2 linked regions of the Niabella yanshanensis genome follow. The protein of the gene in region 2 interacts with the protein of the main gene of each other region in a pairwise test. Links are inferred from orthologs where the notes say so. Each region holds a gene or a part of one and is shown on either strand. Other genes may lie near its edges.

The links.
Region 1: the proteins of dnaA (region 2) and dnaB interact in binary tests that used the Escherichia coli proteins (3 or more experiments, as listed by UniProt). The link is inferred for Niabella yanshanensis from one-to-one orthologs.

Annotation. Positions count from the first base shown.
Region 1 is NZ_CP139960.1:3,930,966-3,934,260, reverse strand. What follows is about bases 263-3,227. They hold dnaB (replicative DNA helicase), read right to left. Parts: upstream 2,558-3,227; coding sequence 968-2,557; downstream 263-967. Other genes in these bases: U0035_RS16295 (RsmE family RNA methyltransferase), read right to left, coding at 263-901. Outside these bases: nagA (N-acetylglucosamine-6-phosphate deacetylase), read right to left, coding at 1-17; more of U0035_RS16295, read right to left, coding at 56-262. UniProt on the Escherichia coli protein: The main replicative DNA helicase, it participates in initiation and elongation during chromosome replication. Travels ahead of the DNA replisome, separating dsDNA into templates for DNA synthesis.
Region 2 is NZ_CP139960.1:1,448,603-1,451,920, forward strand. What follows is about bases 285-3,272. They hold dnaA (chromosomal replication initiator protein DnaA), read right to left. Parts: upstream 2,502-3,272; coding sequence 1,068-2,501; downstream 285-1,067. Other genes in these bases: U0035_RS05680 (GNAT family N-acetyltransferase), read left to right, coding at 285-722; U0035_RS05695 (hypothetical protein), read left to right, coding at 2,523-2,864; U0035_RS05700 (DsbA family protein), read right to left, coding at 2,921-3,272. In the rest of the region: U0035_RS05675 (winged helix-turn-helix domain-containing protein), read left to right, coding at 1-98; more of U0035_RS05680, read left to right, coding at 156-284; more of U0035_RS05700, read right to left, coding at 3,273-3,318. UniProt on the Escherichia coli protein: Plays an essential in the initiation and regulation of chromosomal replication. Binds in an ATP-dependent fashion to the origin of replication (oriC) to initiate formation of the DNA replication initiation complex once per cell cycle.

The sequences.
Region 1 (3,295 bases), 2.5 Mb from region 2 along the record:
ATAATTGCCTGCTGCATGATACGGATTTTCGGCAAACATAATAAAGTTATCGGCGTTAATTACCGATGCGTAGTAATGTTGCCGCAACCATCCCGGCAGTTTCGGTTCGCAGGCGGGTTTCACCCAATGTAACAGGCTGGTAACCGTTATTCAGAGCGGCTTCAATTTCTTCCGGGGTGAAATCACCTTCAGGTCCCACTAAAATGAGAGAAGAAGACAGGGAATATTCTAAAGACTGCTTATCAGTTTCAATACAATGGGCAATATACTTTTTAGCAGGCTCAAGTTCAGCGTCAGCTATAAATTTATTGAAATCAACCGGGGCGCTCATTTGCAGCAGCCAGGTTTGCTGACTTTGCAGCATGGCACTTATTAATATATTTTGAAGACGCTCTTCTTTGAACTTCCCTGTTTCGGTTCGTTTGGTAATAAGAGGGATTACCCTGCTTACGCCCAGTTCTGCTGCTTTCTCCAGGAACCACTCAAAGCGGCTGGTATTTTTGGTGAGGGCGATCGCAATGGCTACATCGGCTCCTTGTTTAGCTTTAGGTTCTATAAAATCAACCGAAACCTGGCAATGTTTCCGGTGATCGTTAACAATAGTTGCAGTAATCAGGTGGCCTTTACCATCGGTCAGGTGCATTCGATCACCGATTTTCATTCTCAACACCTGGATCGCATGTTTGGAATTGGTTTCATCGAGAGAAATGGTCATGCCTGAATTAAGATCATTTTCCTGCCCTAAAGTCAGTCTTACACCTTTCGCATTCTTTTGTTTTTCATCATTGAAAAAAACATTGGGCTGATCCACCGGGAATCCTGCAAACCAACCTTCTCCATTCTGACCTTTGGAAACTTCAGAACTAATTTCAAGCTGCTGTATATAAAAGTAAGGTAACAAACTATTGATTGGGTTTTGTTGAACATCCAGGTATTAACCCGCGCACTTACAACTGTCATCTGTCAACTAAAACGGCGCTTCATCCAGCTCATCATCACTCATATTGTTCATCTTGCTTTGCGCCTGGAAGAGTCTGGCACCGCCACCTCCGGCATCCGCGTCATCGTTTACCGGGCGCCAGGTACCACCTCCTAATCCGACCGCATTATAAGGATCCTCATCCCAGGAAATGAATTTTTGGATATGGAGCAAGGCTTTAAGCTTTACTGTGTCAAGCGAACCATTACGATGCTTGGCGATCTTTACCTCGGTCAAACCTTTTTGATCTTCGCCTTCCGAATTGGTATTAATATCGTAATAATCTGGACGGTAAAGGAACATCACCATATCCGCATCCTGCTCGATCGCTCCCGATTCCCGAAGATCACTCAATTGCGGAACCCGGCTACCCTCTTTCGTACCCCGCTGCTCCACAGCACGACTCAACTGCGACAGGGCGATAATGGGAATGTTCAGCTCTTTTGCCAGACCTTTCAGATTTCGGCTGATGGTGCTGATCTCCTGCTCACGGTTACCGTTTTTATTATCTCCCCCTCCGCTCATCAACTGTAAATAGTCGATGATCACCATCCCTATATTGTGCTTGTTCTTAAGCTTACGGCATTTGGCACGTAGCTCAAATATATTCAGGGCTGCTGTATCGTCAATAAAAAGCGGGGCCTGTGATAGTCGTTGTATACCCTTGGTATATAACTGCTTCATCTCGTGCTCTTCCATTTTGCCCCGGGCAATTTTTTCCAGCATGATCTCACTTTCGGCAGATAATACCCGCTGTACCAGCTGGGCGGCACTCATCTCCAGAGAGAAGAAAGCCACCGGAGTTTGCTTCGAAGGATTCATAATAGCATTACGGGCCAGGTTTAAGGCAAACGCTGTTTTACCTACTGCCGGCCTTGCCGCCAGGATGATCAAATCACTATTCTGCCAACCATAAGTGATTTTATCCAAAGGCTTAAACCCACTAGGAACACCGGTAACATCTTCATTCCGGTGACGCAGATCTTCAATACGTTTAATAGTATCTACCAGTACAGAGTCGATGGATTGCATCGTACTCTTCATGTGTGAGTTGGTTATTTCAAAAAGTTTAGACTCAGCATCGTCCAGCAAATCAAAAACATCCGCACTATCTTCATAAGCATCCGAAAGTATTTCACCGCTGATCCGTATTAATTCGCGCTGTATAAATTTCTGCATGATAATACGGGCATGCGACTCTACGTTAGCAGCCGATACCACGGTATTAGTAAGCTTAGTTACATAATAAGGGCCACCAACAATATCTAACTCTTCCTTCATACGCAGCTCTTCCACTACAGTGAGGATATCAATAGGCTGGCTTTTATTAGCCAGCGATTGTATAGCACGGAAAATGCGCTGATGCGCGTCTACGTAAAAGCATTCCGGGTTGCGTATAGTTTCGATCACGGCATCAAAAGCACCTTTCTCCAGCATGATCGCTCCTAAAACCGCTTCTTCCAGCTCACGCGCCTGGGGTGGCACTTTGCCGTATACCAGGGTACCTACATCAGCCGCAGAACCAGCGCTGGTTCTGCGTTTTTGCTTCCTGTCTTTATTTAAGTTAATGGGGTCCATTGTTCAATTCAAACGATAAAAGGTCCTGTCATCAGTTATTACCAACGATTCACTGGGTGCAATCCTACTTGTAATTCTGTTAAATTATTTAGTTGAGGTGTACCTACCCGTTAAAACCAAAGGGCGAATTTAGACCCGAAAAAGGGTAGAAAAAAATCTTTATTTCCAAACATTTTCCTTACACGAAAACACAGGTTATACACATTTCAGCCCGTGTGCGGTGCTGATTGAGCACAACCCGCTGCGTTACAGGACAATCATTCTCTCCAGTCGGGTAACCAACCGGTCAGGTATATGCATCCCTTTACAAACAAAGAGATATATTTCTAAAAAAAATTAATACGTGTGTTGCGTACTGCGTACCTGCTACGTCTTAAACCCAAATCGCTTAAGGCTTTGAAGCACTAATCGGGAATATATGTAACCAACACACATAAACGAAAAAGCCGCGAATAAATAAAATACATTGCTTAGTTGCCGTTGCCAGCCTCCTGTTGACCGCTACCAGCTGTAGCAAAAAAAGCACGCCAGAAGTGGAAGGGGAAACCCAACAACAATCCGATGTACAAACCCTATTGAGCTGGCGGCTCTCCTGGCCAGTGCCTTCACGGATTTTTCTTTCCATTTCTTTAAACTTTTTAAGAGGACAATGATCAGTCACTGACTCAAAGTTTATGAACCGCCCTGCCAAAAAAATAATTTTAGAGAGAACCATTTTAAAAATTCCCCATTATTCAA
Region 2 (3,318 bases):
TTGATGCGATGGGTAAGACCGTAGCCCAGGCTATATTAGACGATAAGATCATTGTAAAAAGAAACACCACCCGGGTAATTAAAAGACATTCCTTGTAAACCGGACTTCGCTGATCAATTTCGGCACTGCCCGCCAACAGGTACAAAAAGGAATCCATGCAAAAAGGAACGCGCAGCGACAAAGCGCTGATTGTTGATATATTAACGAAAGCGTTTAACGATAATAAAAGCGTTAACTATATTATTCAGCAAGACAAACGCAGAATGGAGCGCATCCGGGAGCTGGGTAACTACTCGTGTGAAATGTGCCTGCGGTTCGGGGAAATATTTATTTCTGAAGACCAAACCGCCTGCGCACTTATTCTTTTTCCCGACAGGAAACGAACGACAGCAGGATCGGTTGTATGCGACCTCCGGTTGATTATTAAGGCGATGGGATTATCCAATCTACCAAGAGCACTAAAACGCAACAAGGCGATCAGCAAAGTACATCCGCCGGGATTTCTTTATCATATATGGTATATAGGCGTTGAACCTCAGCAACAGGGTAAAGGTACCGGGTCATTGTTGCTCAGGGAGCTGATAGCCAGAGCCCGAAGGCTCAACAGGAAGCCCGTGTTAGAAACTTCAACAAAGCAGAATGTGCCCTGGTATCAGAAACATGGTTTTACTATTTACCGCCAGCTCAATTTCGGATTTGACTTTTACTGCATGAAATTATAATACATGAATGAATAAAGACCTGAAAAAAGCTGACTGTTGTACGCGCTAAAGAACAACGTGCGAGCAGGATCAGGAATCCATGGATCCCCAAATGCTCATTTAACGCAAAGCGCCATTAATATTTAATAGGATTCTCTTTAAAGTTAAAAAGTCTGAAGTAAATACTTCAGACTTTTTAACTTTTGGCGGTGAGGGCGGGATTCGAACCCGCGGTACAGTTTAACCCGTACGGCAGTTTAGCAAACTACTGATTTCAGCCACTCATCCACCTCACCAAAAGGGATGCAAATATAAGGGAAAATCTTTAAGATTATATGCTCTTAAAAAATGTTTTTTTGAGCCATTTTACATCGCTGCCAATTGCACTTTCTGGTGCAGCTCCAGCACGTTCTCACGGAACAGCGCATCGGTATCCATCAGGTCTTTCACTGTCTGACAAGAGTGTATTACCGTAGTATGATCACGTCCGCCGAAATGTTCACCAATAGTCTTCAAACTGTTTTTAGTAAAGGCTTTGGCCAGGTACATAGTAATCTGCCGGGCCTGAACAATTTCGCGTTTACGGGTCTTTTGTAATAATTTATCGTAGGCTACATCGAAATAATCGCATACCATTTTTTGAATGGTGTCGATCGTAATTTCTTTACTGGATGATTTAATAAAGTTACGCAATACTTTCTTGGCCAGTTCCAGGTCTATATCCCGGCGATTCAATGAAGATTGGGCTAATAAAGAGATCAGGGCACCTTCCAGTTCTCTTACATTGCTGTTAATATTATAAGCAATATATTTCACCACTTCTTTAGGCATATCCAATCCATCGGCCTTCATCTTCCTTTCGAGTATCTCAATGCGGGTTTCATAATCGGGGATCTGAAGATCGGCACTGAGCCCCCATCTGAAGCGGCTTAGTAAGCGCTCCTGCACCCCATCCAGATCTTTCGGCGATTTATCAGATGTAAGAACCAGCTGTTTACCGGATTGGTGCAAATGATTGAATATTGCAAAAAAGGCATCCTGTGATTTTTCAGCTTTGCTGAAAAATTGTACATCATCTACAATTAATACATCTATCAACTGGTAGAAGTGTATAAAATCGTTAATGGCGCCATTGCGGCTATGGTCCATAAACTGGTTGATGAACTTTTCTGAACTTACGTACAGTACTATTTTGTTAGGATGTAAGCGCTTTACCTCGTTGCCTATTGCCTGCACCAGGTGCGTTTTACCAAGCCCTACGCCCCCATATACTACCAAAGGATTAAAAGAATTGGCTCCGGGCTTATCCGCTACTGTTTTTCCTGCTCTTCGGGCTACCCGGTTACTGTCACCTTCCACGTAGGCATCGAACGTGTAATTCACATTCAATTGCGGGTCAATCTGCATTTTTTTAATGCCTGGAATGACAAAGGGATTTTTTACAGAATTATTCACCACGAGCGGAAAGTCCATTTCGTTATTGGAATATGTTTTGTAACCCGTACCCGGTACATCCATTGTAAGCGGCTTATTCTTACTATTACCGCTATCCACCATTATCCTGTATTCTAACCGAGCCTCTTTACCCAACTCACGCTTCAGTGTTTTCGCTAATAAATTTACATAATGCTCTTCGAGGTACTCAAAAAAGAATTGACTGGGTACCTGTATAACTAATACATTGCTTTTTAAAGAAATTGCCTTAATAGGTTCGAACCATGTTTTGTAATGCTGCCATTCTACTATATCTTTTATAATCTTTAAACAATTAGACCAAACTTTGTCGGCATTTTTCTCCATTGAAACAGCGAATTTATTGGGGTGCTACAATTTAAAAAAATCATCAAAAAACATCATCAGACTCACAACTCTATACAACAAAAAAATTTTAAGACGGACGGCGAATATCCACATTTATTCAACATAAAAAAAATAATCGCAAACATTTTTTTACCTGCTATACAAATTCAAATTTATACGCTTGCTGCTTTCGAAATTATTCAACAATTAAACAAAATAATTGCAAAAAAGATGTTCGGTAAAAAATTGCCTTTTTCAATGATTTTATTGCATGGAGATCATTCTACAGGAGGTGCTAAAACGCATGAAACCCTTTACTGTAAAGGGTTTCAGACAAAATATAATAAATATGGAGGTATATAACAACTACTTAAACAAACACTTATAAAATATACTATATAAGTAGCTACAAAACATGCTTACTTCTTTGATTTTGCTGTAGCAGCAGCTGCTTTTTTAGGTGCAACCTTAGATTTGGAAGCAGCAGTTTTTTTACCATTTTTTAATGCAGCGTCAATAGCCGCGCTTATAGAAGCATAGGTAGGCTTGCCCTTTATCATTTCACTATTGACAAAGAAAGTCGGCACTTCCTTAACCCCCCTATCCAGTCCTTCTTTAAGGTCATCCTGAACCTGCCAGCCATAGGTTCCATTAACCAGCTCTTCCAGGAAATTCTTATTCTTTACCCCTGCATCTTTAGAGTGTAACTTCAGACTGGTAGTGCCCAGGTTCCTCCTATTCTGAAACAATACATTGTGCATTTCCCAAAACTTATCTTCCTGCGCTGCAGCAATAGCTGCTTCTGCGGCCTTTAAGC